DNA from 2 places in the Paenibacillus sp. FSL R5-0378 genome. Region 2 is predicted to be linked to the other one. Evidence: riboswitches for the same ligand, from Rfam matches in the RefSeq annotation. Region 2 holds a riboswitch; the other holds the start of a gene.
What was found. Region 2 has a riboswitch for cobalamin ahead of MKY74_RS00995 (ribonucleoside-diphosphate reductase subunit alpha). Riboswitches for the same ligand answer to the same signal wherever they lie in the genome.
Positions count from the first base shown of each region.

Region 1 (16,135 bases), 1.7 Mb from region 2:
TGAGGCGCCGGAGCTGTTGGACTGCCTCGGAAGCTCTATTCACGGAGGCGGCATGAGCAGACTGCAGCGGGTGACAAATATGTATGTAGACCGGACGTACGACTGCAGCGACCCGGTCCGCGATACAGAGGAATGGCTCACGGCGTGGGGATACCCGCTGGAGACGACGGCGGGGCTGCTGACGGCGGTCCAGCTGCGCCATGCGGCGGTGCATGAGGAGAAGAACGAGCAGGCTGCAGTGTTCTGCTGTACGACGGCCGGCGTATCCAATGCGGCCCGTGCCGGCTCGGAGCGGCGGACGTTCGCGGCCTATACGCCGGGAACGATCAACATCATGCTGGCCATCGACGGCCAGTTGACGAAGGCGGCCATGCTGAATGCCGTCATGACGGCGGTGGAGGCCAAGGCCGCGGCGCTGGCCGATCTGGACGTGCGCGACCCGGACAATGGGCTGATCGCCACGGGGACGACGACGGACGCCGTCGTTCTCGGCGTCAGCCAAAGCGCCGCTTACGCCGGGCTTCACCGCTATGCGGGCACCGCGACCGACCTCGGCGCGATGGTCGGACGCGCGGTGTACAGCACGGTGAAGGAAGGCCTGCTGGCGGCCTGGAGTGAGCGGAAATGACCGCAATATGGATCCTTACCGCCGCTTTTATCATCGATTGGATCATCGGGGATCCGAGGTGGATTCCCCATCCGGTCATCGGCATGGGCAAGGCGATCAAAAAGGTGGAGAATGCCATTCGGGCAAGGGTCACCCGCCCGTCAGGACTCAAGAGGGCGGGGATACTGCTCCCGGTCATCGTGGCGGGCGGCTCCCTGCTGCTGACATGGCTTGTGCTCTGGGGGCTGCATCAGGTGCATCCGTGGCTGGCCTGGGCGGTGGAGGCGCTGCTGATCGCCACGACGATCGCCGTCAAGGGCCTGAAGGATGCCGGCAAGGAAGTGCTTGGCCATCTGCGGTGCGGCGATCTGCCGGAGGCGCGCAAGTCGCTCGGCATGATCGTCGGCCGGGACACGGCCCACTTGGACGAGCCGGAGATCGTCCGCGGCACGGTCGAAACGGTGGCGGAAAATATCGTCGACGCCGTCGTCTCGCCGCTGTTCTACGCCATCATCGGCGGCGCGCCGCTGGCGATGGCCTACCGGGCGGTGAACACGCTCGATTCCATGGTCGGCTACAAGAACGACAAATATTTGCAGCTTGGCTGGGCGTCGGCGAGGCTGGATGACATTGCGAACTTCATTCCCGCCCGGATCACCGCAGGCATCCTGGTGCTGTCCGCCTGGCTGCTGCGGCTGGACGCCGCCAGAGCCTGGCGCACCGTGCGCCGGGACGCGCGACGGCATCCGAGCCCGAACAGCGGCTTTCCCGAATCCGCAGTGGCGGGGGCGCTCGGCATCCGGCTCGGCGGCGAAAACGTCTACCACGGCGTCGCCTCGTTCCGGGCTTACATGGGCGAGGCGCTGCGCCCGATGGAGGCGCGCGACATCACGATGACGATTCGGCTGCTCATCTCGGTATCGGTCATCTTTATTCTGCTGGGCATCGCCGTGCTGTGGGCGGCAGAGGGCAGCTTATGGACGTCCTAGTGAAACGGGTCGATCTGCTGCTGGTCCGGCACGGCACGACGCGGTGGAACCGGGAGAAGCGTTACCTCGGGCATACGGATATCCCGCTGGATCCGGGCGGCAGGGGCGAGCTTGCGCCGCTGGCCCGGGAGCTGGCCGGGAAGGCGTTCCACCGCATATACTGCAGCGACCTGGCCCGATGCCGGGAGACACTGGCGATCATCAGTCCGGCGCACGCAGATACTGCGATTTATGACCCGCGGCTGCGGGAAATGGACTTTGGCGCCTGGGAAGGGCATACCTATGAGCAGCTGCAGCATAAGCCCCTATACCGGCAGTGGATCGATTCGCCGCAGCAGGTGACCCCGCCGGGCGGGGAGTCATGGGCGGATTTTGCCGGGAGGATCGACGGGTTTATCGGCAGCTTGTTGAAGGACGTGGAAGGGGTATGCAGAAGACCGGCAGAGGCCCAGACCGGCGGCGGGGCGGTCCTTTCCCGGTCGAAAGGGATGAAGATTGGCGGGTCGGAACTTTCCCGATTGCAAAGGATCGAGACCGGTAAGGCGGTACTGCCCGGATCGCAAGAGAACGAGACTGGTGAGGCGGCACTGCCCGGATCGAAAGGAATCGGTGACAGGAAGGCGGCTCTTTCCCGATCGCAAGGACCGGAAGACACCGGCCCCGAATCGCCGGTTCCGCCGAAAATGCTGATCGTCGCTCATGGCGGTGTCTTGCGGCAGCTCGCGGTCCGCCTCGTCCCGGGGCTGTCCTTCTGGGACGTTTACGTTCAGCCCGGGAGTTTGCTGCGGATCCGGCTGAGCTTCACTGGAGAAACCGGCGGTTGGGACGGCATGCTGGTGAATGAAGCTTGAGAGAGGATGCGAACGAGGTAATGGTCGTCATCGACCGGTCCGAGCTTTTCTGCACTCCGGCAATGGGAAACGGCGAAAGGGCTCAGGCCGCCGGCATACAAGGACTTGCTTCCCGAATCGGCCGTTCCCCCGGGTTTGGCCATGCTCTCGGGCCCGCGTCCGGACATGCTCCCGGGCACGTGACCGGACATGCACCCCGGCGCGTCGCTGGACACAAAAATTCCATTGTCACCCGCAGGCTTTTCCCCTATAATCAGGACAAAAGAAGCATGGCCAGGATAATTGAATAGGAGTGCTTGTGAGGTCCCGGAAGCTGTCTGCCGTATAAGGCGAGCGTTGATCCGGGTGAAAAGGGAAGCCGGTGCAACTCCGGCACGGTCCCGCCACTGTAAACAGGTATGTCCCCAGGAAGCCACTGTCCCGCAGCAACACGGGATGGGAAGGCGGGGACGATTTTACCCAGCCTGTAAGTCAGGAGACCTGCCTCACGAGAGGAAATGACGGTCCTTCGAGGAAAGGATTACGTTTCACGTGCCCTTCATAACGCATGTTCGCCGCGGCTCAAGCAAGCATTGGCTTGAACTCTTGGCCTCGCACCATGCCACAAGGCACACCGGTCCATCGCGGCGATGCCGCGGGATGTTCCGTGCAGACGTAATCCCTGATTCTTGATCGAACAAGAGTCAGGGTTTTTTAGTTGACAAAGAATGGAGCGGCAGACGCCATACACCTGCTCATGGTGAGCAGCGGCGCTGCAACTCTAGCATTTCCGTCAGGTTTATTCCGTTTTCGTATACCGGTCAGGCCTCTTTTGTGCAAATTATTCGATAGACAAAGAGGGAGAGAACGAAATCATGAACGTAACGTTGAAACGCTGGTCCACAGGCCTCGCGGCGCTGCTGCTTGCCTTATCATTGAGCGCCTGCGGCGCCAAGAACGAAGGCAGCTCCGCCTCGCAGCAGCCTGCTGCCCAGACGGAGCAAAACACGGATAACAGTGCGTCGCAGACAAAGACAGACGAACTGAAAACAACCTATCCGCTGACCATTCAGGATGCGACGGGAGAGTCCTTTACTTTCAAGGAAGCGCCGAAGCATATTATCTCGGTATCTCCTGCAGAGACGGAGGCGCTCTTCGCGATTGGTCTGGACAGCGAGATCGTCGGGGTATCCGATTATGACGATTATCCGGAAGCAGCCAAGTCCAAGGCGAAAATGGGCGGCATTACTAAACCGAACGAGGAAGCGATCATTGCGGCCCAGCCGGACATCGTATTCACGGGCATTTCGATGAGCGAGGAAGCGGTGAAGAAGCTGCGCGACCTTGGCATTCAAATTTTCAAGACCGATCCGAAGACAGTCGATGACGTGATCAAAAATATCGAAACCTACGGCCTCATCACTGACCATCAGGCGGAAGCCAAAGCGGTGGTCGACAAGATGAAGCAGGAGGAAAATGAGGTTACCGAAGCAGTCAAATCGCTGACGCCGGAGCAGAAGAAAAAGGTATACATCGAATTTTCGCCGGGCTGGACGGTCGGCAAGGGTGAGTTCATGGATGAGCTGATCACCCTGGCCGGCGGCGTAAATGTGGCGGCGGATACCGAGGGCTGGAGCGAAATCAGCGAAGAGAAAATCATCAAGGACAATCCGGACGTGATTTTGTATGCCAAAAGCGTCATCGACGAGAAGACGAAGAAAAGCCTTGGCGACATCATTAAAGGCCGCAGCGGCTGGGACCAGATTACAGCCGTGAAGAACGATGCGGTCATCGGTCTTGACGACAATCTGCTGAGCCGTCCGGGCCCGCGCGTCACGCAGGGCCTGAAGGAAGTGGCGAAGGCCATCTATCCGGACCTGTTTAAATAATGAGCAAAAAGCTGGCAGGCTATGGAGGAATCGGCATCGTCCTGCTCGTCCTGACCCTGCTGATCTGTCTGGGGATCGGCTCGGTCGCGCTGCCGATCCGGGACATCGCCCTCATTCTGCTGCACCGGATTCCATGGATCGGAAGCCATATCGACCCGACGTGGAACGCATCGTTTGAGCAGATTATTGTGAAGGTGCGGCTGCCGCGGATTCTGCTGGGCATGCTGGTCGGCGCGGCTCTGGCCGTGGCCGGCTCGGGATTTCAGGGCGTGCTTCGCAACCCGCTCGCCGATCCGTTTACGCTCGGGGTTTCCTCGGGGTCGGCGGTAGGCGCGTCGTTCCTGATCTTTTTCGGGCTGCAGTATTCGTTTTTCGGCGGCTGGACGCTGCCTGCGGTCGCTTTCGTGACCGGAATGCTGACGCTGTGGATGGTCATCGCGTTGGCCAGGGAGAGCGGAAAAATTCCGACGAACAGCCTGATTCTGTCAGGCGTGGTGATGCAGTCCTTTCTCGGAGCGGTCGTATCCTTCCTTTCGGCGATGTCGAACCGGACGATCAATGAAATTATATATTGGACAATGGGCAGCCTCAGCCTGCGTGGATGGTCGTATACGGCCATCCTTTTGCCGTATTTTCTAGTGGGATTTGCGGTGGTCTGGAGCCGGGCCCGCGCGCTGAATCTATTGTCCTTAGGTGAGCGGCAGGCGGCCCATATGGGAATGAATGTGGATCGTGTGAAGCTGGGGGTGCTGCTCGTCAGCACGCTGCTCACGGCTGCCGCGGTGTCGGTTGCGGGCATTATAGGGTTCGTCGGACTCGTCATTCCGCATGTGATCCGACTGATCACCGGTCCCGATTACCGGCTGATCGTTCCGCTGTCGGCCATCGGCGGAGCTGTCTTCATGGTCTGGGCTGACACGATCGCCCGCTCCCTGCTGGCGCCGACGGAGATTCCGCTCGGCGTGGTGACGGCCTTCGTAGGCGCTCCGTTTTTTGCCTATTTGCTGTACCGGAACAAAAAGCAGCGGAAGGGGAGATGGACATGATCGAGATCAGGGAAGCAGGGAAACAGTATGGCGGCATCACAGCTCTCCATGGCCTCAACTGGTCGGTTCAGGAAGGCGAATGGTGGGGGATTATCGGGCCGAACGGCAGCGGCAAGTCAACGCTGCTGCAGCTGATCTCCGGCGTGGAGAAGGTCAGCAGCGGCGAGGTGCTGATTCACGGCAAACCAGCCTCTGCCTATAACCGGAAAATTCTCTCCCGCATGATGGCCGTTCTCCAGCAGGACGGCCTTCCTCCTGTCCATTATCCGGTCAGGGAAGTACTGGAGATGGGACGTTACCCGTACCAGGATTGGCTCGGCCGGGACGAGGGCGGCGATCCTGACGCCTTGATCGAGAACATTATGGAGAAGCTGCAGCTGCACGCGCTTGCGGACCGCCCGCTGGATGAGCTGAGCGGCGGGCAGCGCCAGCGCGTCGCCCTAGGCAAAGTGATGGCGCAGGAGCCGCAGATTCTGCTGCTTGACGAGCCGACGACGTACCTGGACATCCGCTACCAGCACCAGTTCATGGAGCTGGTGGCACAGTGGCGGAAGGAAGAGGGCATCACGGTCGTCGCCGTCCTGCATGATTTGAACCTGGCGGCGCAGTTTTGTGATAAACTGCTGGTATTAAGGGACGGGCAGGCGGTCGGAATGGGAACGCCGGAAGACATGCTTACCGAGGAAACGATCCGTCTGGTATACGGTATTGAGCCGGTCATTGTTCCCCATCCGGTCAGCGGTATTCCGCAGGTGCTGGTGACCAGGCAGCGGTAGGATTAAAGCAGCGCGGAGAACGAGTGCGGAAAGTAGGCGTGCTGTGAGTTGATCGGTTTGAAGGCAGTTTTACAAGAGAGGGAGTAGATGCAAGATGAACGAACTTGTGAAGCAGTACGTGGAGCGGATTCAGCCCCTGGATGAGGCCGCGTCGCAGGAGGCGGCAGCCCATATCGCCAACCTGACGGTGCCGCCGGGCAGCCTCGGCAAGCTGGAGTCGCTGGCAATCCAGCTGGCCGGCATAACCGGCGAGACGAAGCCGCTGTTCGAGCGCAAAGAGGTTATCATCATGGCCGCAGACCATGGGGTGTGCGAGGAAGGCGTCAGCGCCTTCCCACAGGAAGTGACGCCGCAGATGATCCTCAATTTTCTCGCCGGAGGCGCGGCGGTCAACGTGCTGTCCCGGCTGGCCGGCGCGGACATCGTCTGCGTCGACATCGGGGTGAAGAGCGACCTTGCCCATCCGCAGCTGGTGTCCCGCAAGGTGCAGTACGGGACGGCCAATATGGCCAAGGGGCCGGCGATGACCCGCGAGGAAGCAGAGCAGTCGATCCTGATCGGCATCGCCGTCGTCGAGGAAGCGGTGGCGCAAGGCGTCCGCATTTTCGTTACCGGCGAAATGGGCATCGGCAACACGACGGCCAGCTCGGCCGTCATGTGCGCGCTGACCGGCACGCCGGTCAAGGAAGCGGCCGGACGCGGGACAGGCCTGACCGACGAGCGCCTGCTTCATAAGATCGGTGTCATCGAGAAGGCGCTCGCCGTCAACGCGCCGGACGCGGCCGACCCGATCGATGTGCTCGCCAAGGTCGGCGGGCTCGAAATCGGCGGCCTGGCCGGCGTCATCCTCGGCGCCGCCGCCCATCGATGTCCCGTGGTCATCGATGGATTTATTTCCAGCGCCGCCGCTCTGCTGGCGCGGGCAATCTGTCCGCTGGCCGCGGAATACATGATCGCGTCCCACGCCTCGCATGAGCAGGGGCACCGCCTGCTGCTGCAGGAGCTCGGGCTGGCGCCGATGCTTGACTTGGACATGCGCATCGGCGAAGGCACTGGCGGCGTGCTCGGCCTGACGCTGGTGGATGCCGCATGCCGCATCGTGCGCGAGATGGCCACCTTCGAAAGCGCCGGCATCTCCGGCGGCGAGGCGGTGACGTCCGAGTGAGCGTACTCGTAACAGGCGGCGCCCGCAGCGGCAAAAGTTCCTTTGCAGAGCGCTGGATGATGGCCCACGCCGGGCAGGCGGTGTACGTGGCGACGGCGCAAGCCTTTGACCGGGAGATGGAGGAGCGGATCGCCCTCCATCGGCAGCAGCGCACCGAAGCGGCGTATCCCTGGGAGACCCGGGAGGAGCCGCTGCGGCTGGCGGAGCTGCTGCAGGTGCTGCGCACAGGGCAGGCTGATCCTGCTGGCGCAGCTTCATCCGCGGAAGATCGCGCGCCGGCCGTGCTGGTGGACTGCCTGACCTTGTGGCTGTCCAATACGCTTCTGGCGCATGAGGGCGAGGAGGATATGGAACCGCGCCTCATGGAAGCCATCAACCAGCTCGTGGATCAGATTCAGGCGTATCCCGCTCCGCTGGTGCTCGTCACCAATGAGGTCGGCGACGGCATCGTGCCGGAATACCGGCTGGGCCGGGTGTTTCGCGATTACGCGGGCATCTTGAACCGCAAGGTAGCGGCCGTCAGCGACCAGGTCTTTCTGGTGACGGCCGGCATTCCGATCGAGCTCAAGAGCAGGGAGTATCACCTATGAAAATGAACGTTCAGGCGGCTGCGGCCGCTTTTCAATTTCTGACCCGTTTTCCGGTCAAGATGACCCTGGATTATACGCCAGAGCTGTTTCGCCGGAGTACGCGCTTCTATCCGCTGGTCGGGCTGGCGGTCGGCTTGACCGTCTGGATCGGCGGAGCGGCCGCTTCGTATCTGCTTCCGCCGCTTCCTGCCGCCGTGCTCATGCTGATTCTGTGGGTCGGCCTGACCGGAGGCCTGCATCTCGACGGCTGGATGGACACGGCGGACGGCCTGCTCAGCTACCGCTCGCGGGAGCGGATGCTGGAGATCATGAAGGACAGCCGGGTCGGGGCCATGGGCGTCATGGCCTGCGTGCTGCTCCTGCTGCTGAAGGCATCGCTGATTTACTCGCTGCTGCTCGGCGGCCTCCCGCCGCTGCTTCTGCTGCTGCCGCCGGTATGGAGCCGCTGGTTCATGGTCCATGCGATGGCTTCCTGGCCGATGGCGCGGGGCAAAGAGGGACTGGCGGGCAGCTATTTCAACGGCATGACCCGGGAGCAGAGCATGGAGTCCTTCCTGCTGGCGGCAGGGCTCACCCTGATCGCGGCGCTGCTGTCTCCGCTGCTTCCCTACGGACCTGCCGGGATCTGGAATTATAGAGGCATCACCTGGCTTCATGCCGGATTAGCCTGGCTGCTGCTTCCTTTGGCGGCATGGGCTGCCGGATGGTGGGCAGGGCGGCGGATGAACGCCAAGCTCGGCGGTTTAACCGGCGATACTTACGGCGCGCTGAACGAGGGCATTGAGACTGTGCTTCTGCTCGTGCTGACCATACTCATCTACCGTTTTTGACTAGGAGGCAGACGCGATGGAATTAACCGATACAACACGGAAGGACGGCTCACCGGGAGCCGTGCTGATGCTGCAGGGAACGGCTTCGGACGTCGGCAAAAGCGTCGTGACCGCGGCGCTCTGCCGCATCTTCGTGCAGGACGGATACCGCACGGCACCGTTCAAGTCGCAAAATATGGCGCTGAATTCCTATGTGACCGCGGACGGCAAGGAAATCGGACGGGCGCAGGGGATGCAGGCCGAAGCTTGCGGGATCGAGGCGACCACCGATATGAACCCGATCCTGATCAAGCCGACGGGCGATATGCATTCGCAGATCGTCGTTCACGGGCGCCCGCTGGCACACATGAGCGCGACCGATTACCGCAGCCGCTTTCTGCCGGAAGCGAAGGACACGGTGCTGGAAGCCCTCGACAGGCTTCGCGGGCAGTACGACATCGTCGTGATGGAAGGTGCGGGCAGCCCGGCCGAGATTAATCTGAAGGACCGGGACATCGTCAATATGAACCTGGCCGGCTGGGCCGATGCGCCCGTGCTGCTCGTTGCGGACATCGACCGGGGCGGGGTGTTCGCGTTCCTGGTGGGTACCTTAGAACTGCTGGAGCCCCACGAACGGCAGCGGGTGAAAGGTTTTATCATCAACAAGTTCCGGGGGGACTTGTCCCTGCTGCAGCCGGGGCTGGACTGGCTGGAGGAGCGGACCGGCATTCCGGTGCTGGGCGTGCTTCCGTATATCCCGGACATCCGCATCGAGGCCGAGGATTCCGTCGTGCTGGATGAGCGGACCGCTAAAGGGCAGTCAAGCCCGGAAGCGGACATCGACATTGCCGTCATCCGCTATCCGCGCATTTCCAACTTCACCGACTTTGACCCGCTGCAGGAGGAAAGGGATGTCCGGGTCCGCTTTGTTACCAAGGCCGCCGATCTCGGTCATCCGGATGTGATCATCCTGCCGGGGACGAAGGATACGATCGGGGACCTTCAGTATCTCCGCAGCCAGGGCTTCGAACTGGCGATCGCCGCAGCCGTCGAATCGGGCGATGCGCAGCTGGCCGGCATCTGCGGAGGGTACCAGATGCTCGGCAAAATGCTGCATGATCCGTTCGCCGCCGATGGTGGCGTCGCCCGCGAGGAGGAAGGACTCGGCTATTTGCCGGTCGCAACGACGTTTGCCAAAGAGAAGCGTACGGTCCGGGTGACCGGCCGGGTTGCGGACCATTCCCCTCTGCTGCTGTCCGCGGAGAGCCGATGCCTGCTGGCCGCCGGCGAACCGATTTTCGTCGAAGGATACGAAATCCATATGGGGCAGAGCCGCAGCCTGAAAGGGGAGCAGATGGCCCCGGTGTTTAAGCTGGGGCCGGACGGAGAGCAGCCGGCCGCTGAAGGCTGGGGGACGCTGGACGGGCGGATCTGGGGCACCTATCTGCACGGGGTGTTTCATAACGACCGGCTTCGGCGTTTATGGCTTGACCGGATCCGGGAGAGCAAAGGGCTCCGCCCGGTGAAGGAGACTTTCTCCGCATCGGGGCTGAAGGAGCAGGAGTTTGACCGGGTTGCGTCGCTCGTCAGAGAGCATCTCGATCTGGAGCAGGTGTATCAAATCATGGGAATATCCGCCAAGACGGTATAGTTTTGAGCAGGATGCGGGTAATAAATAGAAGTCATTCCGAAGTACACTTTGGCGAATGGCTTCTTTTTTCTTTTTTTACAGCAAATTCTAACATGAAATTAACCCTACCCAAATAGTATGAATTATGCTACACTAAAGTCCAGTTTCACAGATTGCCCAAAAAAGCAAGCGACCTGCCCGCGGGCAAGCCGCAGGGACAGGCGTTAACATTATTGTTATAAGAGGGGAGAACGAAAGAGAGATGGACACACTTTGGACTGTGGTGAACGTCGTTGTGATGCTCATCCTGATCGGCCTGTTGATCTGGATGCAGAAGAAGCACGTATCGTTCACGAAACGCGTATTTACCGGCCTTGCGCTCGGTATTATTTTCGGATTTATCCTTCAATGGGCCTTCGGCACGCAATCGGAGGTCGTCAGCAAGTCTACCGACTGGTTCAGCCTTGTCGGCAGCGGTTATGTTGGCTTGTTACAAATGGTCGTCATCCCGCTGATCATGGTTTCGATCATTTCGGCGATCATGAACCTGAAGGGCAGACAGAACCTCGGCAAAATGAGCGGCTCGATCATCGCTGTTCTGCTCATCACCGTAGCGATTGCAGCTTCGGTAAGTATCGTAACCAGCTTGTCCTTTAACCTGAAGGCGATTGAGATCCAAGCGGGAGACCGCGAACAAGCGCAAGGTCAGAAGCTGGAAGAAAAAGTGGGAGACGTGAAGGATAAATCGATCCCACAGCAGGTGCTGGAATTCATTCCAACCAATCCGTTCGCGGATATGACCGGAGCACGCCGCTCCTCGACGCTGGCTGTCGTTATTTTCTCGGCCTTTATCGGAGTTGCCGTTCTCGGCATTGACCGTAAAAAACCGGAGCAGGCGGCTACCTTCCGCAAAATGGTCGAAGCGGTCTATGCGGTGGTCCTGCGAATCGTTACACTGGTGCTCAGGCTGACGCCATACGGCATCCTGGCCTTGATCACGAAGACGACCGCTACCACGAATATCGATGAGATTCTGAAGCTGGCCAAGTTTGTCGGCGCTTCGTATGTGGCCCTGATCGTCATGTTCATCATTCATCTGATTCTGATTACGCTGTTCGGGTTCAACCCGATCCAATACGTACGCAAAGTATTTCCGACGCTCGTCTTCGCATTCACTTCCCGTTCCAGTGCGGCAACCATCCCGCTGAACGTGGAAACCCAAACGAAGAAGCTTGGAGTATCGGAAGGGATTGCCAACCTGTCGGCAACCTTCGGTGCCACAATCGGCCAGAACGGCTGCGCCGGTATTTATCCGGCGATGCTGGCGGTAATGATCGCACCGACGGTCGGCATCGATCCGACAAGCTGGGATTTCATTATTAAACTGATTCTGATCGTAACCATCAGCTCCTTCGGGGTTGCCGGCGTCGGCGGTGGTGCCACCTTCGCATCCCTGATCGTGCTGTCCACGATGAACCTGCCGGTGGCGCTCGCCGGTCTCCTGATCTCGGTTGAACCGCTGATCGACATGGGACGCACGGCGCTGAACGTCAACGACTCGATCACGGCCGGTCTGATCTCGAGTAAAATTTTGAAAGAGAACGACCAGGATACGTTTAACAACAATCATGTTGAGCTTGACTCGGCGCATGCGTAAGCTTGCGGACGCGTCCGAAGAAACCAAAGCCTTGGCGGGCTTTGGTTTCTTTTTTTGATATGAGAAAGTATAGCTTGAGAGGATCGGCATTTTTAGATTGCAATAAAAATCTAGACCATTCGACGTTATTTTCTGCGACCAAAGGACTGGCTGACGAACCCAAGCGAACTGTCCTCAGGACGGGGAGGGGCCGCGGAGAAAGGATACGTGCCGCAGCAAGCCTTAACAGCGCTGAGATGTTTGAGAGCCCCGCACCATCGGGTAAAATAGATTCGTCACGAAACAATCCCAAGAAATGGGTCTTTGGCCGCAGTCCCTAAAAAAAGGAAAACACTTCGCCTTCGCGAACATGTTAACCATCCGAAATGACATCCCACGATCGCCACCTGGAAGGATACTCTTACAAATTCAGGAGGGAATGAGCATGAAAAAGACGAAATGGCTGCTGAACATCGGCCTGCTGGGCACGCTTCTGCTGTCCGGATCGGCTGCGGCTTTTGCGGATGACGCGGAGCTGGTACCGATTGAGACGCTAAAACCGGCGGTCCCCATGGTGAAACCGGTGCTGGCGGGAACGGGCGGATCCCTGATCCTGAGCGACTCCCCGGAATCCCCTAAAGTTGAAGGCGCTTACTACAGGGATGCGGTGACCGGATCATTCCGCGTATTTTGGCATCATCAAAATATGACCGGTGAGCCGCTGACCGTGGCCGTGGCTGTGACCAACACGTCCGCCGAGCCTGTCATGCTGTTCTCGGAGGGGATCGGGCTTGCGACGGATTATTATCCGGATGTCGCCGGTCAGATGGCCTTGGCTGATTTTATGAGCAATCGTGCGGCCCAGAAGAAGGAAGCAATCCTGCAGCCGGGAGAGAGCTATTATTTGACCGCCCTTGCGGAAAATACGCACACCGCCAGCGGCATCGCCAATTTTGCCGCGTATACGCAGCAAGGGCATGGGGACGCGACCGTCACGGTCACGACGCTGGGCTATAAAGAGCAGCCGGCCAACCCATTGGACGTACCGATTCTGCCGAAGGATGTGCACGTGCGCGGGACATTCCCTCATGCGGACCGTACCGGCACATTGGACTACAATACGTCGAGCGGCAATTCATTGATCCGCATTTCCTCAGCGGCGAGCGGTCCGTGGAGCGACAGCATGCCGGGTGAGTATGAGGAAGGCTGGAACGCGGTGGACGGCGGAACCGTCATCAACAACGGCAACTATGGGGTCATGTACAACCTCAGCGTGGCCATCAACAACGATTTGGACGTCAAACGGACCATTTCCGTGTACGATAACCCCTCCGGCGGCGCGGGCCACTATGTGATCGGCTGGGGCAGGGATCTGCTGCAATCGCCGTTCGTAAACTATCAGAACGCCTGGAAGTTTACCGAATTTACGGTGAACAAAAAGGGCAAAACAATCGCGGCCGAGCTGAGCCTGACCGGTGGAGCGGCCGGACCGCAGACGCTGTATTTTACCAATTCGGACGTGCAGTAAAGCGGTGTCTTGTGCCTTGTTCAGGACGATGAACGAGTGTGATCCATGTTATATGCGATATTGAAAAGACTGCCCATGCCGGCTGCGAACGCCGGAACGTGGGCAGTCTTTGTTTGCAGCTGTGTCTCCCGGTGGTTCCGGAGCCTGCCCAAGACATTTTCAGGTCCCAGAAAAAAACATGGCAACTTCGGTTTCCGTGTGATAGAGTAGTACATGTTTTGGGTTTGATAGAATAGACAAAGACCCCAAAACCGCGGTTCGCAACCATCCCGCGTAATCAAAACTAGGAGGAACACGAGTGTACAATTTGTTGTGGGGTATTTTGTTCGTACTTGTTAATTTTTCGCTGTACCTGCTGTGCTACCGTTTATTCGGCAAAAAGGGGCTGTACGCCTGGATCGGGGTCGCGACGGTGATCGCGAACATTCAGGTGACGAAGACGATCGATATTTTCGGCATCGTCCTGACGCTTGGCAACACGATGTATGTCAGTTTGTATATGACCAGTGACCTGCTGAACGAAAAATACGGCCGGAAGGAAGCGCAGAAGGCGGTGTGGTTCGGCTTTTTCACGCTGCTGATGACGACGCTGCTGATGCAGATGGCGCTGTTCTTTACGCCGGACGAGAGCGACCTCGCGCAGGAATCGCTGCAGAACATCTTCGGCCTGATGCCGCGCCTGGCGCTGGGAAGCTTGACGGCTTACTTCGTCAGCCAGTTCCTGGACGTGCGCCTGTATGCCTGGCTGCGGAAGCTGTTCGGCGAGCGGAACCAGTTCTGGATCCGCAACAACGGCAGCACGATGATCAGCTCGCTGGTGGACACGCTTATTTTCTGCACGATTGCTTTTGCCGGACGTTACGAGCTGTCGGTCTGGATTGAAATCTTCCTGACGACGTATCTGATCAAGTTCGTGCTGACCGCGGTGGGAACGCCGTTTCTATATATCGCCCGCGATTTCAAATTCAAGGACGAGGATTAAGCAGAGCAGACGGCCACTGTATGATTGCCGCTGTTCAATAGATAAGCTGAATGGTTGCAGCACAAAAAAACCGGAAGATCCATCTGTCGATGAGGTCTTCCGGTTTTGCCGTTTCATAGGGCATTAGCCGCCGATAACCGTTAATTCTTTCGGATACGAGGTCAGGACTTCAACGCCGTTGTCAGTGACGACGATATCGTCTTCGATCCGCACCCCGCCAAGTCCCGGCACATAAATGCCCGGCTCCACGGTGAAAACCATTCCCGGCTGTGCCAAGTCGGTATTGCCGCCGTGCACGGACGGATACTCGTGGACATCCATGCCGAGGCCGTGACCGAGACGGTGCATGAAGTACTGGCCGTAGCCTGCGTCCTCCGTTACTTGGCGGGCCGCTTGGTCGATAGAAGCCAGCGTCACGCCCGGCTTGATCGCCTGAATGCCCTGCAGGTTGGCTTCCAGCACGGTGTTGTAAATCTTCGTCAGCTCCGGCGAAATGTCGCCGACCGCAAACGTTCGGGTGATGTCGGAAGCGTAGCCGTTGGCGTAGACGCCCATGTCAAACATGAGCAGGTCGCCGGACTGGATCTTGGTCTGACCTGGCGTGCCGTGAGGGAGCGCCGTCTTCGGTCCGGTCAGCACCATCGTGTCGAACGAAGGACCGTCCGCACCGAGTTTCTTCATTAAATATTCAAGCTCGGCGACGATTTCGATCTCGGTCACACCCGGCTTCACGCGGGAGAGGCCCTGCCGCAGCACTTCTTCAATCAGGTCAATCGCATGCTTCATGCGCTGGATTTCCTCCGGTGTCTTGCTGACGCGCATCGCGCGCAGCAGCGGACCGATATCTTCGTATTGCCCGGCGCCAACCGACTGCTGCAGCTGTTCGTAGCGCGCCACGCTGATCTGTTCCTTTTCGATGCCGAGCGTGCCGATCGTGTTCTTGAACTGCTGCCGAAGCAGGTCGTACGGATTGTCCGTGTCGGCATGCGTGATGATGTTTTTTACCGAGGATGCGGCCTGGGCGGCCTCGGCATCGAGGGCGGGTACGATCAGGAGCGGCTGTTCGCCGCGAGTCAGCAGCAGGCCGAGAAACCGTTCATGCGGGTTGCTGGCAAAACCGGTCAGGTAATAAACATGCTTAGGGTCGGTGACGAGCAGGCTGTCGAGGCCGTGTTCGTTCATGGCCTTTTCCAAGGCGGTGATTCGGTTGCTCATGATTATTCATCCTTTCTTATGTAGAAGGGGCTGGTGGGCAGGCCGTGTACGTCAATGTTGTTGTCCGATTGCCCGATGGCTCGATGGCTCGTTGATCGAACTGCCCGATCCAGGCTCCCCGTGTCACTTCAATTCTATGGTTACGCGGTCCGAAAACTTCCGTTAAACGCGGTCATTTTTAACGCAATAACGCCGATAGACGTATAGGTTACCGGTGACTTTGAATGATCTCCCGGATACGTTCGTTCGGAGACTTGTCGTACAAGCCGCCGTGGTAGCAGAACACTCCATCCAGCGGAGATCGGCCAGCTTGCCCATGCTTTCGATGGCTTGTGCCATATTCGGCGTGAAACCGGGTACCGGTCCCTGCAGTTCACCCTCGCGAATGGTCAGCTCATCGGCTGCGAGCAGCAGCTTTTCTTTGGGAAGGTACAGACAAATAT
Region 1 covers NZ_JBBPAY010000001.1:1,907,172-1,923,306, forward strand. The annotation lists gene MKY74_RS08810 (adenosylcobinamide amidohydrolase) at 1-628, shown strand, start outside; gene cbiB (adenosylcobinamide-phosphate synthase CbiB) at 625-1,596, shown strand; gene MKY74_RS08820 (histidine phosphatase family protein) at 1,584-2,447, shown strand; cobalamin riboswitch at 2,732-2,949, shown strand; gene MKY74_RS08825 (ABC transporter substrate-binding protein) at 3,302-4,315, shown strand; gene MKY74_RS08830 (FecCD family ABC transporter permease) at 4,315-5,361, shown strand; gene MKY74_RS08835 (ABC transporter ATP-binding protein) at 5,358-6,137, shown strand; gene cobT (nicotinate-nucleotide--dimethylbenzimidazole phosphoribosyltransferase) at 6,232-7,302, shown strand; gene cobU (bifunctional adenosylcobinamide kinase/adenosylcobinamide-phosphate guanylyltransferase) at 7,299-7,892, shown strand; gene cobS (adenosylcobinamide-GDP ribazoletransferase) at 7,889-8,722, shown strand; gene MKY74_RS08855 (cobyric acid synthase) at 8,739-10,352, shown strand; gene MKY74_RS08860 (L-cystine transporter) at 10,594-11,988, shown strand; gene MKY74_RS08865 (hypothetical protein) at 12,413-13,495, shown strand; gene MKY74_RS08870 (queuosine precursor transporter) at 13,794-14,477, shown strand; gene MKY74_RS08875 (M24 family metallopeptidase) at 14,601-15,692, opposite strand; gene MKY74_RS08880 (MBL fold metallo-hydrolase) at 15,855-16,135, opposite strand, start outside.
Region 1: it holds a riboswitch for cobalamin, as region 2 does, so the genes downstream of both, MKY74_RS08825 (ABC transporter substrate-binding protein) here and MKY74_RS00995 (ribonucleoside-diphosphate reductase subunit alpha) in region 2, are expected to answer to the same signal.

Region 2 (16,135 bases):
TTTCAGCAAACATGCTTTCTTGGCGGAAGCGCGGTGGCGAACTTCTCCGACTCCAGGCCAAGCGGCAGCATTCAGCCGGGGCTGTCGGATTATTTGGCCGGCCTGTATCCCGAGTTCCAGCGGCCGCCGGCCCGCCTCCGGGCTGCGTTTACGCAGGATCACTGCAGCCGCTGGGCGCCGGCCATCCGGAATCTGCTGTGGCGGAGCGGGGAGCCGGCCCAGAGCGAGTGGGGGCCGTTCTTCGGCTACCTGCCCGACGCACAGTGGCTCATCTGGCGGCATGCCGGCCCCGGCTGCGCGTTCGGCTTTGCAGCCAAAGGCGGGCATAACGCCGAGCCCCACAACCATAACGACCTCGGGCAGTTCATGCTGTACGGGGACGGCGAGTTTTTCCTCGCCGACCTCGGCAGCGGGGAATACACGAAGTCGTATTTCGGACCGGAGCGCTACACCTACGACTGCAACGGCTCGCAGGGGCACAGCGTGCCGATCGTCGGCGGCCAGTATCAGGCCGAAGGAGAGGACAGCCGGGCGGTGGTCGAAGAGGCTTATGCCGATGAGGCTGGAGCTGTGTTTGGCGTGGACCTCACGCAAGCTTACCGGTACGCGGGGCTGGAAAGCCTGCGCCGTGCGCTCCGCTGGGAGATGCAGGGCGGGCTGCCGAGTCTGGCCCTTACGGACGAGTATCGGTTTGCAGGAGCGCCAAGCTCGGTGGTGGAGCGTTTTGTCACCCGCGTCCGGCCGCGGCTTGCGGGGGACCGGATCGAGCTCCAAGGATCAGGAGAGCAGGGCTTGAAGCTGATTATGCGTTATGACGGCGGGATGCTCTCGCCGGAGATCACCCGGCGGATGTTTATGGACCATGACGGATGCGAAGCCGAATGGTACACGATCGATTTGACGGTCCGGAAGCCGGAGCCCTCCATCCGGGTCGCCGTCACCTTCGAGTTTGAGCCCAATGACAAGGAAAGCGGGGATCGGGAGTGAATATGACGGAACAGGCCGCGCAAGCGGTATGGGTAAATGAAGCTTGGGGCAAGGCGCTGGATAAAGTCCGGCGCACGAGCCAGCGCATCGGGGCGGGATTTCCCCATGCCAGCCCAAACGGCGAGTATGTGCTGGAACCCCCGCACTGGTGGACGGCGGGCTTCTGGCCGGGGCTGCTCTGGCTGCTGTATAACGGCAGCGGGGACGAGCGTCTGCGGGGAATCGCCGAGGAATGCGAGGCCCGGCTCGATGAAGTATTGGACGGCTACACCCGTCTCGACCATGACCTCGGATTTATGTGGACGCTGACGAGCCTGGCTTCCTACAAGCTGACGGGAAGCGAGGAGTCGAAGCGGAGGGCGCTCAAGGCGGCGAATTACCTGGCCGCCCGCTTTAATTTGAAAGGCCGGTTCATCCGCGCCTGGAATCCGTGGTCCGCAGGCGAGGACAATGCCGGCGTCGCCATCATCGACTGCGCCATGAACGTGCCGCTGCTGTTCCAGGCGTCCGCCATGACCGGCGATCCGCGGTACCGCCACGTCGCCGAGGCGCATATGGACACGGTGGCCGCCGACTTTGTCCGGCCGGACGGCTCCGTGTACCACATCATGCGCTACGACCCGGACACGGGCGAGCGCATCGGCGGCCTCGGCGGCCAGGGTTATGCGCCGGAGTCGGCCTGGTCCCGCGGCACGGCCTGGGCCATCTACGGCCTGACGCTGGCCTATCATCATACCGGCAAGCAAGCCTATCTGGACACCGCCAAGCGTGTCGCCCACTTCTTCCTTGCCAATCTGCCGGAGGACCACGTGCCGCACTGGGACTTCCGGGCGCCGCTGGAAGAAAGGCAGTACCGCGACTCCTCGGCCGGCGCGTGCGCGGCCAGCGGGCTGCTCCTGCTGTCGGACCAGGTGGGTGAGCTGGAAGCAGCCGTCTACCGTGAGCCGGCCGCGCGCATGCTGGAGTCACTGTACGTGAACTACGGCGCTTTTGACGATCATGCGCAGGAAGGCCTCATTTTGCATGGGACGAGCCATTATCCGAACCAAACGAATGTGAACGTGCCGCTGATTTACGGCGACTTTTTCTTCGTGGAAGGCCTCGCCCGGCTGCAGGGGAAAGGACCGTTTTATTGGGAATAAGCGGGCGTTGTATTGCGGCGTATGGGCGATTTGAACGTGCAAGGTTGAGCGGTCAAAGCCTGTTTTTTACAGCTGAATACTTGAACGGACGAAAGGAATGGGACTTTAGGGTCTCATTCCTTTTTTTTGTTTTAAACTTTCCTAAACTTAATGAAGGATGATAACTGTTATTTGAGCAGCGATAAGTTAAATATTTTCCAAAGACGATTGATATTTAATGATTATCATTATATGATTACTTAAAACATTTTAGTTTTATATAAATAAAATACGTGTTGAAATCGGTTTACAGGTCGACGAAAACGGTAACAAGGGAGGGATCGGTCGCCGGGCCGCGGCAGGGGTCACGATGAAGCAGCGCTGTGCGGATCAATGAATGCGTTTTCGCCAAAGGTTGAATGATCTTATTTTCTGAAAATTTTATTTGTTGGAGGGAGCAAACATGAACAGAAGGTGGGTTTCGGCATTTTTGATGATGATGCTGTTCGTCACGGTTCCGGGGCAGGTATTTGGTACCGGGCCGGACAGTACGGCGCAGAAAGGCGGCAAGACACAGGAGCAGCAGGGACAGGCGCCGGTGTATCAAAACGTATCCGTACACGATCCATCCATCGTGAAGGACGGGGATACGTATTACGTATTCGGTTCCCATATTGAAGCGGCCCGATCAAAGGACCTGCAGAGCTGGACCCGGTTTACGAACGGGTATACGACGCCGGGCAACGTGCTGTATGGCGATCTGGCGCAAAATTTGGCCGGGTCGTTCGCCTGGGCCGGACAAAATGATTCGGACAGCAAGGGCGGTTTTTCCGTGTGGGCTCCCGACGTGTTCTGGAATCCCGAATATGTGAATACGGACGGCACCAAAGGCGCCTATATGCTGTACTACTGCACGTCCTCGACGTATATCCGGTCGGCCATCGGGTTTGCCGTGTCGCCAAAGATCAAGGGGCCTTATCAGTATGTCGATACCCTGGTGTACTCCGGCTTTACGGAGGGCGATGCCACGGATAAGGACAGCGTGATCAATAAAAAGTGGACGAACACGAACATTCCGAAGCTGATCGACGCCGGACAGCTCAGCGGGGCAAGCGGTGCCTGGTTCAACGCTGACGGGTCGTTTGCCAACGGCACGTATCCGAATGCGATCGATCCGAACCTGTACTATGACAACAACGGGCGGCTCTGGATGTCTTACGGCTCCTGGTCCGGCGGTATCTTCGTCCTTCCCGTGGACCCGAAGACCGGCAAGGTGAAATATCCCGGCAAAGACGGCAAGACCGCCGACGGACGCCTGGTGGACCGGTATTTCGGCACGAAGGTGGCCGGAGGTTACGGCAAATCGGGCGAAGGTCCGTATGTGGTGTTTGATCAAGCTACCGGCTACTACTACCTGTACATGACCTACGGCTGGCTTGGAGCCGACGGAGGTTACAACATGCGGGTGTTCCGCGCGAAGAACCCGGACGGACCGTATGTGGATGCCCAGGGCCAGAACGCCGTTCTGCCCGGAGACACGGACAACGCGCCGTACGGCAACAAGCTGATGGGGAACTACCTGTTTGCCAGAGACGTGGGCGATCCGGGCACCGGCAACGGCGTAGGCTATGTGTCTCCAGGGCATAACTCCGTGCTGCTGGATGATGCGACCGGCAAGCGGTTCCTCGTCTTCCATACCCGTTTCCCGCAGATGGGCGAAGCGCATGAGGTGCGGGTGCATCAAATGTACATGAATGCGGACGGCTGGCCGGTGGTTGCCCCATACCGGTATGCAGGAGAAACGTTGAGCAAGGTGGACCGTCAGGACCTGATCGGGGAATATAAATTCATCAACCACGGAAAAGGGACGACCGCGGATATCCAGTCCTCCGTGTATATCCGGCTGAACAAGGACAACACGATTTCAGGCGATGTGACCGGCACTTGGAAAAAGACCGGGCACAACGAGGCGGAGCTTGTCATTGCCGGTTCCGTGTACAAGGGCGTCTTCGCCAGCGGCTGGGATCCGGTGTCCGAGCGTTATGTCATGACCTTCACCGCTTCTTCGCGGGAGGGCGTGGCGGTCTGGGGCAGCCGGCTTGAAGACAAAACCGATCAGGCGCTGGTTCAGGACGTATACGACGATCTGAGTCTGGGGGATACGGCGAAGGTCGTGTCGGACCTGGCCCTTCCGGCGGAAGGAGCCCGGCACACCGCGATTTCCTGGAAGAGCTCGGATGAAGCGGTCGTATCGTCCACAGGTGAGGTGCACCGTCCGGCGGGCGGCGCCTCGGCCCAAGCGGTGCTCACTGCGACAATCACCAAAGGCGGCACGTCGCTGACGAAGTCCTTTACGGTGACCGTTCTGCCGTACCAGGACGCCAAGCTGTCTGCTTATTACGGACTTGAGGGTAACTTTGCGGACAGTCAGGGGCGGTTTGCCGCAGGAACGGTGACCGGCGACCGGATTGACAAGTCCGGCGGCAGCATCACCTTCACCGAGGGCAGACAAGGCCAGGCCGCCAAGTTCGACGGAGCCTCCGGGATCCGGCTGCCGGACGGACTGATTTCAAGCAATGCCTATTCGGTTGCGCTGTGGATCAAACCGGAGGAGCTGACGACGTACACGACGGCCTTCTTTGGCGCGAAGGACGGCGACCATTGGGTGAGCCTTGTGCCCCGGGGAGCCGTCGCCAACAATACGATGGTCTGGTCGGGCAGCACGAGCTGGTATGACGGGGCGACCGGACTGACCATTCCGACCGGCGAGTGGTCGCATCTGGCCTTTTCTGTGGAGAATGGCACGCTGACTGTCTACGTGAATGGGGTGCAGAAGTTCAAGGGAGCGAACTTCCCGGACTGGTTTACCGGCACGAAGGCAAGCTTTAGCCTGGGCGTTAACTGGTGGGACCCGCCGTTTAAAGGGCTGATCGACGAGCTGCGCGTGTATGATGGCGCACTGACGCCAGCGCAGGCGGCGGATTTGGCCAAGAATCCGTCTTAAACATGAGCATACCCCAAGGCAGGCGGTAATAATAAGGGACAAAGTGAAAAGAGGAAACTCTTTTCACTTTGTCCCTTTTTGACGACTCACTGATGTCGGCCGGGGCGGCGAACCAGCAGGTTCCCATTCTCGGCATTATTGCGCTGCCTTTGCTTAGGCTAATGTTCTGTGGGCAAAATCACCCGATAGAGGAGGCCTTTCCTCCGCTAGTTCTTTCGGCGCGGGATCGTCAGTGTCTCCCAAGCGTCCGATTGAATCTGCTTGGCGATGTAAATGATCTGCCCGATATGGCTGGAATAGTGCGACATCTGCCGTTCGATCGCTTCCAGCACCGAATGCGGCTTTTCCCGGATGTAGACGGTCCGCAGCAGGTCATCGCTGCCGAGGGAGCCGAGCGCCTGCAGAAAGACGCCCCAGCCGCGGTTCCAGATGTCCAACAGTTCTTCTCTTGAGGCCACGGTGCCCTCGAACTCGCTGTCCCGGTCGCGGCCCTCTTTTTCCCCGTCGGAATCAAGGAAGTCCGTCCAGCGGGAGATCATATTCCCGCTCATATGATGGACGATAACCGCAATGCTGTTGGAGTCTTTGTTTAACGACCAATTCAGCTTATCGTCCGGAACCTGCGCGATCGCCTTCTCGGCGGAACGTTTCAGTTCGGCGAATTTCCCGTTAATCACCCGGAAATATTCGGTCCCGATATCGTTGGCGCTCATTCCAACCACCTCCGCTATAAAATGATTTCTTCACACCAGTATAGGGGCCGTCCTTCTTTCCCGGCAAGCAGGGAGGTGACTCAACAATATCTTTTCATTTTCGGGTCTTCCGGTTTTATCGCAGCTCCTGCCATTCCTGATCTCCCATATCCCCAATAGTCCGCGGTTACTCCTCTTTGGGGACGGGGGGGACCAGCTCGGCGATGCCGCCCATATAAGGCCGAAGGGCGTTCGGAATGTAAATCGAGCCGTCTTCCCGCTGATGGTTTTCGAGCAGCGGAATCAGAATGCGGGGCGAGGCCACGGCCGTATTGTTCAGCGTATGGCAGTACTGCAGCCTGCCTCCCGCATCGCGGTAGCGGATGTTCGAGCGCCGGGCCTGGAAGTCGAGCAGATTCGACGACGAATGGGTTTCGCCGTAGGCTCTGCGGCTCGGCATCCAGGTTTCGATGTCGTACTGCTTATACGTCTTCTGCGACATGTCTCCGGTGCAGACGGCCATCACCCGGTAAGGAAGCTCAAGCAGCCGCAGGATCTCCTCGGCATGGCCGGTAATTTCCTGAAGCATCGCCTCCGACGCCGCGGGATCGTTCTCGCAGAGAACGACCTGCTCGACCTTGGCGAACTGGTGGACGCGGTACAAGCCGCGTACGTCGCGGCCCGCCGAGCCGATTTCCCGGCGGAAGCAGCTCGACACGCCCGCGAGCCGGATAGGGAGGGCGGCGTCGATCACTTCGTCGCTGTAGTACGACACCAGCGACACTTCCGAAGTGCCGACGAGCCACTTGTCCTCACCGGCCAGCTCATAGGTCTGATCCTTCCCGGTAGGGAAGAATCCCGACCGGGCTAGCGCTTCGGGACGGACCATGACCGGCACGTCCATCGGCGTAAATCCGCGCGAGGCCAGGAGGTCAATCGCCAGCCGCTGTACGGCCAGATGAAGGAACAGGCCAGCTCCCTTCAAATAATAGCTGCGGCTGCCCGCCGTCTTGACCCCGCGCGGAATATCGAACAGATCGTGCAGCTCGCCGAGCGTGACATGATCCTTCATCTCAAAATCGAATTGCCGCGGCGTCCCGATCCGGCGGACTTCCACATTGTCGCTGTCGTCCTTGCCAATCGGCGTGTCCTCCGAGACAACGTTGGGGGCGAGCAGCATCAGTTCCTCAAATTTGCTGGTTGCCTCGCGCAGACCGGCTTCGCAGCCGTCCAGGCTGCGGTTAATCTCCTTCACTTGGCCCTTAAGCTGCTCCGCGGCTTCGTCCTTGCCCTGCTTCAGCAGTCCCGCGATGCTCTTGGTCAGCTCATTGCGCTGAGCCCTTAGCGATTCCGTCTCCTGCAGCAGCCTTCTCCGCTTCTCGTCCCATTCCAGCAGATCGTCCACCTGAAAGGGAATGTTTTTTTGCTCCGCGACTTGCTGTACCTGTTCCTGATGATCACGGATGAATTGAATGTTTAGCATCGATACCGTCTCCTTTGTCCTTTTGTCCTGTAAAAATACAAAAAGCGCCCTCATCCCTTGGGACGAGGAGCGCTTGCTCGCGGTGCCACCCAATTTGACCAGCCTGCCCGAAGGCAGTGCCGATCCGCTTGGTTCCGCGATAACGGACGGAGGCCGGTTAACTTAGAGAGAGAATGGAGGAGCCGCTGCACTGTCATGCTGCGTACACGCGGGAATCGCCATCCGCTCCGGTCGAAAACGCCTCACAGTTGGATGCTGTTCATCGGCGTAATGTCACTGTTCAGTTCTTTGCGGTTTAGTATAGCGTAAACCGATCAAAAGCACAATATACATACATCCCTTACCTGGATGTGTACTCCTCCAAAAGCTTTTGTATGTTTTGGTGAATGCGGAGCAGGCTCTCCACATCGGAAGCGGGGAGCTGCTCGAGGGCAAACGCCATGGCTTGGTAGGAGCGGGGCTTAGCCGCCGACTGAAGGGAACGCTCCCGTCCATCAGCGGTAAGGCTCAGTTTGACCTCCCTGCGGTCTGTCTCGGAGATAACACGGTCCACCAATCCCGATTGGACGAGGCCTTCCACTTGAACGCTAAGGGTGCTTTTAGGAGAAGAGAGACGCTCGGTTAATTCTCTTAGTGTCATGCCGGGCGCGGTATACAGCGTGTTCAGGATGGCGAGCTGCAGCACGGTTAATCCTAGTCCCTCCGCGTTGCTGCGGGTAAACTCCAGAAGGCGTTTTTGAATGCCAGAAAAGGATTGAACGACTTCAGCGGCCAGCTTGATTTGAGGATCTTGGCGTTCTTGGTGATCCATGGCTCAGGCAACCTTTCGCTTATTAATTTGTTCATTGATGAACAGTTCAAATATGGACAAATTATATGCGGATTTGGGGCATTTTTCAAGGTTCAAATCTCCGATTCAGGGTTAAAAACAAGTACCACATTCTAACGAAAGAAAGGTGATCACGATGATCGGACTCGCGATTTTGTTTTTGATCATTGCAATCGTAGCTGCGATTTTCGGCTTCTTCGGCATCGTTTCTGCGCTCGTTGGCGTCGCAAAGGTGCTGTTCTTCGTCTTCCTGATCCTGTTTATTCTGTCGCTGATTTTTGGCAGAAGACGTAGCAGTTGACGCATGCTGTGCCGCTGATCCCAGTTCATACGAACACTCGATAAGAGCAGAAAAGGCTTGCGCCCACATACGTGTGGGACAAGCCTTTTTTTGGGTTGAGAGAATTCGAAACGGTTTAAGTTTTATCCGGTCCGCATGCTGGTGTTTGCAGCAGGCTTTCGCGCGGGCTTCCGCCAAAACAAGGTAAGGCTTTGGGTGGTGCACCAAAGCGCAAACAGGAGAAACAGCACCGACCAGGCGATGGCAGGGAGCACCGTCATGTGAGCCAGGTTGGCCGCGTCACCGGCCTGCCGCGGATTGGTCAAGGAAGTGATCGCCAGGGTAAGCGGCCCAACAACCGATTCTTCCAGGCAAAGGAAGGCGAGCAGAAGGTAATAGAAATTGCGCACGGTGCTGCCCAGCAAATAAAACACGATGTTCAGCGCCATAAAGATGACGAGCCACCAAACCCCATAGCTGTTCCGGACAAAAAAGAGCAGGTTGACGGCAGCCAGCAGCGTGATCAGGATCAGCCCGGCGGCCTGCTTACGTTTGGCGTACCCGTAGAATAGAAGCACAGCGAAGATGGAAGCGATCGTATACCCCGACAGCGAGACGAGCACGGAGCTCCAGCCGGAGGATAAATAGGAGTAGGTGGTCCCGCTGTGATCGGCATTGAGTTCAATGCGCAGAACCCTACCGGAGAGCAGCAGGGTGACGACCGCATGGCCGAACTCATGAATCATCGTATCCAGGGTGCGGAACCAGGAGGAAAACGGGATCAGCCGGGTCAGAATCGCGGATGCGACAAGAAACAATACGGCCTTCAAGGATTTATTCACGGGCAACGGGCAGCTCCTTTCCAAACGGTAACATGCGGATCTAATATCTTTTGTTCCATCATACACGATCCAATAAAAAAGGGAAGCGCAGCGGAGCTGCACTTCCCGGTTGTTGCGAAACTAGTATATTGCAGGCGAGCGGCTTACAGATCGTCGAATCCGTTGTCGTCGCCGACCTTGCCGTAGTTGCGGGATTTGGCTTCGAAGAAGTCCGTTTTGGTGGCGTTGAGCGCCTCGTCGGAGAAAGGACGAATCCATGGCATGCAGTTGGAATCCACGCCTTCGTAACCTTTTTCCATCCCCATCATTTTCAGGCGTTTGTTGGCGATGTACTTGATGTAGTCGGACAGCTCATTCAGATCGATGCCTTTGACCTCGCTGAGCGTGTAGTGCGCCCAGTTCGTTTCCAGCTCAACCGCGCGGTCGATCGTGCGGTAGACGTAGTCCATGTTCTCCTTCGTGTTCAGCTCAGGGAAATCCTTGAGCAGCTGTTTGAACACTTCGCCGAAGAAGTAGCAGTGCTGGTTCTCGTCGCGCTGGATGTAGGAGATCATTTGGCTGGTCGCCATCATCTTCTGGTCACGGGCCAGGTTGTAGAAGAAGGCGAATGTGCTGTAGAAGAAAATGCCTTCCAGGATCAAGTCGGCCACAAGTGCTCTAAAGAACGTTTGCGGATTCTGCTCGTCGCGGAACTCCTGGTAAATTTCCGAGATGAAACGGTTGCGGTCGAGCAGCACCGGATCATGCTTCCAGTATTCGAAAATTTCTTTCTGCTCCTGCTCCGATACGATCGAAGACAGCACGTAGGAGTAGGATTGGTTGTGTACGACTTCCTGCTGCCCGATGATAGCCGAGATGGCCTCCAGCGAGGAATCGGTAAAATAACGCTTTACGTCGCCGATGAACATCGTCTGCATCGAGTCCAGCACGGCGAGCAAGGAAATGTTGATCTTGAAGGTGCGCTGCTCTTCCGGATCGAGGTTGACGAACTGCTGCGCGTCTTTGGCCATCGGAATTTCGTCGGCGATCCAGTGGTTCAGCAGCAGAACCTTATACAATTTGTACATATGGGGCATGCGGATATCGTTCCAGTTCAGGATGCCCGAGCATTCTCCTTCGATGATGCGGGTCGAGCGGTTCGGCGCTTCGGTGTTAAAAATCTTTTGCATTTGCATACTCGATTCCTCCTCGTAGTTCTGTTTTTACTTGCTCATTTATATCAACATCCATCGCAGAATGCTGTAATCCATATCAGTTGATCTAAATCATTCATCTCTTTCCCAAACAATCTGTCTAAATGGTTTTGTACTTATCATGCAGTAGTGTATTTATAAGGTTTGATACAGTAGCCCTTTCCCGTTTTTAGTGGGCAGTTTTATCGGACGCGTGGCGAGCTCCTGCATTTTGCGAAGCAAAACAGGGAGCAAAGCCGCGCGACGCAAGGGGTCTCCGAGAATCGAGGAGACCACCTCTCGCACCGCTCGAACGTAAAAGCGTGTCCCCCATAACCTGCAAAGCAGGAGGGGGACGAAAGCGACTCACAGCACATATTCACATCAAGAAAATCCGCCACCCGCCGGTCTTCCGCCAACATTCCGGGTGTCCAGAGGGCAGCGCCCTCGGGGCCCTCCCTTGGAAGGGAGGGTTTGGGAGGGATCGAAAAAGGTTTTAGGCTTTAATATCTTTTACGACGCACACGACTCGCACTCTTCAATCGTCAGCGCACGGCTGCGGACGTAGTACGTCGTTTTGATGCCGGCTTTCCAGGCGTGAAGGTGAAGCTCCAGGAATTCCGTCGCCCGGATATCAGGACGAACGTACAGGTTGAAGCTTTGAGCCTGGTCGATGTGGCGCTGACGCGCCGCGGCCATCTTGATGGACCAATGCTGGTCGATCAGGAATGCCGTTTTGTAATACCAGATCGTCTTCTCGGACAGGTCCGGAGCCGGGTTGGCGATCTTGTAGGTCGTTTTTTCCTCGTAAGACAGAAGGTCGTACAGCGGATCGATGCTGGCGGTGGAGCCGGCAATGATTGAAGTCGAACCGTTCGGCGCGATAGCGAACAGCCAGGCGTTGCGGACGCCGTTCTGCTGCACTTCCTGCTGGAGCTCTTTCCACTGCTCGGTGGTGACGAACTTGCCTTCATGCTCGCCGTCGACATAACCACGGCTGGTGAAGTAAGCGCCGTTCTCCCAGTCGGAGCCTTTGAACTTCGGATAGTGGCCTTTCTCCTTGGCCAGCTCCATGCTGGATTTGACGAGCAGGTAGTTGATTTTTTCGTACAAATTGTCGTTATATTCAACCGCTTCGTCGGACTCCCAACGGATGCCTTCAAGGGCGAGCAGGTGATGCAGGCCGAAGGTGCCGAGTCCAACCGCGCGGTATTGGCTGTTCGTATATTGGGCTTGCAGGACTTCAATGTTGTTAATGTCGATGACGTTATCCAGCATGCGTACCTGGATCGGCACCAGACGGTCCAGCACATTGTCTGGAACGGCACGGGCCAGGTGAATCGAGTTCAGGTTGCAGACGACGAAGTCGCCGGGAACCTTGGAAATGACGATCCGGGTTTGGCCGTCCTTGGTCACGAGTTCTTCTTTTTCCACCACGGTGGCGGATTGGTTCTGCATAATTTCGGTGCACAGGTTGGACGAGTAGATCATGCCATGTGCACGGTTCGGGTTCGCACGGTTGACGGTATCCCGGTAGAACATGTACGGCGTGCCGGTTTCCAGCTGCGATTTCATGATGCGCTTCATGATGTCGATCGCAGGCACCGTAATTCTTGGAAGCAGCGGGTGGGCAACCGCTTCGGCGTACTTCTCGCGGAATGAGCCTTGACCTACCGTTTCGTCATAATAATCCTCAAGACCCGCAGGACGGCCGTTGGCATCCTTCCAGCCCATGATTTTCTTCACTTCATGCGGGCAGAACAGGCTCCACTCGCTGCGGGCCTCAACTGCCTCCATGAACAGATCCGGCAGGCACACGCCATGGAACACGTCATGCGCTCTCATGCGCTCGTCGCCATTGTTCAGCTTCAGATCCAGGAAGGCCAGGATGTCTTTGTGGAAGACGTCCAGGTAGACGGCAACCGCACCTTTACGGGTACCGAGCTGGTCAACGCTGACCGCCGTGTTGTTCAGCTGGCGGATCCAAGGAATGACGCCGGAGCTGGTGTTCTTGTGACCGCGGATGTCGGAGCCGCGCGCCCGGACTTTACCGAGGTAAACGCCGATGCCGCCGCCCATTTTGCTGAGACGGGCCACGTCGGTATTGGAGTCGAAAATCCCTTCCAACGAGTCGTCCACCGTGTCGATAAAGCAGCTGGACAGCTGTCCGGCGACCTTCTTGCCGGCGTTGGACATCGTTGGCGTAGCGGCGGTCATGTACAGGTTGCTCATGGCCCAATACGCTTCCTTCACGAGCTCAAGGCGCTTGTCCTCTGGCTCAGTGTGCATCAAGTACATGGCGATGACCATGTAGCGCTCCTGCGGGAGCTCCATAACGCGTCCGTCGAAATCATGCGCAAGGTAGCGGTCGGACAGGGTCAGCAGACCGATATAGTCGAACAGCAGGTCGCATTTGTAATCGATGCAGCGGCCCAATTCTTCAATTTGCTCTTTTGTATAGCAGGTGAGGAGCTCCTCGCGGTAGATTCCTTTTTGCACCAGCTCGGTAATGAGAGGGTAGAACGCACCATATGGCTCGTCAGGATAGGCTTTGTAGCGGCGGTTGTAAGCGGCCTTCTTGTACAGGGAGGTCAGCAGCGAGCGCGCTGCGGCGAACTTCCAGTTCGGCTCCTCCTTGGTGACCAGCTCAAGCGCCGACATCGTGAACGCGCTGCTGATTTCGTCGCCGGTGACTTCCTCGCGGCGCAGTTTGCTCTGCACGCCCCGGAGGAGGCGCTCCTTGTCCAGGGTCTCCAGCCCCTCCAAGATTCGGTCGGCATAAACGGAGAGACGGATTTCATCAAAAGCCAGCTGGCGGTTGTTCGGTTTGGTAACGAGCTGCGGCATGGTGCAGATCTCCTTTCAAAGTTTGTATATTTGGTATAACGGAAAGTAGGACGATGCTGTTAAGAGGGAGCTCTTGCTGTGCTTGCCCATACAAAAGGCATTTCCGAAGAACCTGAAGCACAGGTACGAAAATGCCGCTAGATCCCGTATGCCCTATTTACGAGCATGGGAAAAAATATCTATCACCCTATGTATAGATATCAACTGGCATCACGCACCTATTCCTCGTAGGCCTTTCGTGAGACAAAACAGGCAGGTCTCCTGACTCCCGAAAATGCGATATTCGGCGCCTTCCCGTCCGCGTGACGGACAGTGGCCTTAGCCGATATCGTGCCGAAAGCTCGGAGCTCTCGGCCTTCCGGTTACAGTGGCGGGACCGTGACGGATTCACACCGTGCTTCCCTATTATGAACGCCTGGCAAATTCAGCCGTGTTCACCTGTTTCCACTATATTTGGTTGCTTTCATACTAATTTAACCCAATATATTGTGTTTGTAAACCTAGTTCCTCTTAAAAGACGAGCAATGAGAATTATACCAGATGGACCCCCGGGGCGCTACTGTGAACCATTGGAGATTAGCCTCTAGAGGGGGCTGAAAAGGTAGAAATCGGGCGGATTTTGCAGGAAAAACGCGAATAAAAAATTTTGCGGGCCATCCTTTTGCGATTCCGGGGGCGGTCGGGTAAAATAAAAATAGGAATAAAGTTCGATCCGCTTGCAAAAGGATAAAGGAGGCGCACGACCATGGCAATTGCAGAGGTAACGGTCATTCCGATCGGAACGGCCACGACCAGCCTGAGCTCCTATGTGGCACAGATGCAGCAGGTGCTGGCGGAGCAGAAGGGGATCAGCTACGAGCTGACATCGATGAGCACGATCATTGAAGGGGCTCTTCCGGATGTATGGCAGGCGATAGCAGCCCTGCACGAAGCACCATTCCTGGCCGGCGCGCAGCGCGTATCCACTTCAGTCAAAATTGACGATAGACGGGACAAAGCCTCATCCAGCGCCCAGAAGCTGCAATCGGTCCGCGACAAATTGAAATAAATTCCAATCGCAGTGAAGTATTGCATTTTGGAGAAGAAGTTGTATAATAGTTTTTGTTTGACGGAAAATTTCATTTTCCACGCTGGTGTAGCTCAGGGGTAGAGCAACGCACTCGTAATGCGTAGGTCGGGGGTTCAATTCCCTTCACCAGCATCTTTCATAAGCCTTGCAGGACGCGGGTTTCCGGATTTCGGAGACCGCGTCTTTTTTGTTGATTTTGCTAAACTTCTAACATGTCGAGCAAAGTACCAGGTTCCGGTGATCGAATCGCCAATGTTTTTAATCCCTATTCCTGAAGGTTTGGGAGGACGTGCGAATAGGACGACCAAATTCCTCTTTGGCCGTCCTTTTTTACTACCTAAAGGTGGGAACCCATTGCAGAACTAATACGGTGGCAACCTAGATAGACATCTAGAGAAAGCCATTTGCAGCGCTTCTTGATTAAAAGCCTTCACTTGAGAGTTCACTTGAACGATCCAATTCGCTAATATAGCCGCTGGCTGGTAACTCTCAATTTCATGCGGATTAACTCGAAACTCTGCAAGTTTAATTAGTTGTTCATAATCTGCTTCGGAAAGTTGAAGACCTAAATGGGAAAGATGTCTCTGCCGTATTCTTTTAGCTGAATGATCTTGGGCTAGTCTGTGAGTGTTGGACACTTGTCCAGGGTGCGAACGATAGTACATTAAATTGTGTGGGATGTTGGCCAACTTAGCTCCACTAAAAGATAATCTGGTCCACAGCTCAAAGTCTTCTGCATGCGGATAGTTTAGGTCATACCGGATTCCAACACGCTCAGTAGAGCTTTTGCGTATCATGACTGAAGGATGTAGGATACAGCAGTAAAATAATAGCCAGGCTTTAATTTCTTCATGGTCCAGAGGATTAACTCTTACTGGGCCCAAGTAATTTTGGGTGTAAGCTGTTCCGCAAACATCAATGTCTGGGTGTTGATCCATATAATAAGCTTGCACTTCCAAACGGTTTAAGGCTGCGATATCATCACCGTCCATCCTAGCAATGTACTCACCTTGGGCTATATCAAGTCCTTGATTGAGGGAGGCTGCTACGCCCAGAGATACCGGATGGAATATCTTCTTAACTCTTGCGTCATGAATATCGTAAATCATGCCAGTTGAACCATCAGTAGATCCATCATCAATAATAATAAGCTCCAGGTCGGCGTATGTTTGTCTGAGAATGGAAGATATTGACTCCTGTACAAAAGGAGCATTATTGTAGACCGGCATAATAACAGAGATTTTGGGCATGATTAAGCCTCCCTTATATTTGTCGTCTTCATACAGTATGTCTGGTAAAGATCAGAGGAAACGCTTTTTTTAAAAAAGGGCCTGCCGCGGACTCTATCATGACTGCCGAGCAAAATAGTCTTTTGAACCGCTGACTCTGTCCACAACGCTGCAAGGTTTCTTTCATAGGATAAACTGATCCTATCGAGAAAGGGGAATATCACATGAGCGAAGTTGCAGGAGTTGGTTATGGTGGCGGTATGTCTACAAGCGTTGGCATCATTCTCGTCCTCTTTATTCTGCTTGTCATCATCGCGAAAACTTGGGGATATTAATTTCTGAACGGTCCTTAGCCCGCCGGATAGATCCGGAGGCATGAGACCCACACAAGCGAAGCGCAGTGATCCGTTATGGATCCTGCGCTTTTTTTATATATTATCGGCGAAATATTCAGCGGACAGCCTGACCCATATTCGTGCAGTTCTTAGCACAGCGCGCCAATCCTGAATAATCCCGGTACCCCTGGGTAAAATACGGGGGATCATTCCTAGAGGAGGTAAACAGCAATGACGATGGTTCG
Region 2 covers NZ_JBBPAY010000001.1:219,307-235,441, reverse strand. The annotation lists gene MKY74_RS01045 (heparinase II/III family protein) at 1-987, shown strand, start outside; gene MKY74_RS01040 (glycoside hydrolase family 88 protein) at 990-2,129, shown strand; gene MKY74_RS01035 (LamG-like jellyroll fold domain-containing protein) at 2,572-5,112, shown strand; gene MKY74_RS01030 (DUF1572 family protein) at 5,319-5,825, opposite strand; gene serS (serine--tRNA ligase) at 5,992-7,287, opposite strand; gene MKY74_RS01020 (hypothetical protein) at 7,277-7,453, shown strand; gene MKY74_RS01015 (MarR family winged helix-turn-helix transcriptional regulator) at 7,628-8,098, opposite strand; gene MKY74_RS01010 (DUF1328 domain-containing protein) at 8,253-8,417, shown strand; gene MKY74_RS01005 (M50 family metallopeptidase) at 8,540-9,238, opposite strand; gene MKY74_RS01000 (ribonucleotide-diphosphate reductase subunit beta) at 9,382-10,413, opposite strand; gene MKY74_RS00995 (ribonucleoside-diphosphate reductase subunit alpha) at 10,924-13,257, opposite strand; cobalamin riboswitch at 13,492-13,714, opposite strand; gene MKY74_RS00990 (MTH1187 family thiamine-binding protein) at 14,003-14,305, shown strand; tRNA gene MKY74_RS00985 (tRNA-Thr) at 14,387-14,458, shown strand; gene MKY74_RS00980 (glycosyltransferase family 2 protein) at 14,689-15,576, opposite strand; gene MKY74_RS00975 (sporulation protein YjcZ) at 15,780-15,890, shown strand; gene MKY74_RS00970 (CBS domain-containing protein) at 16,122-16,135, shown strand, end outside.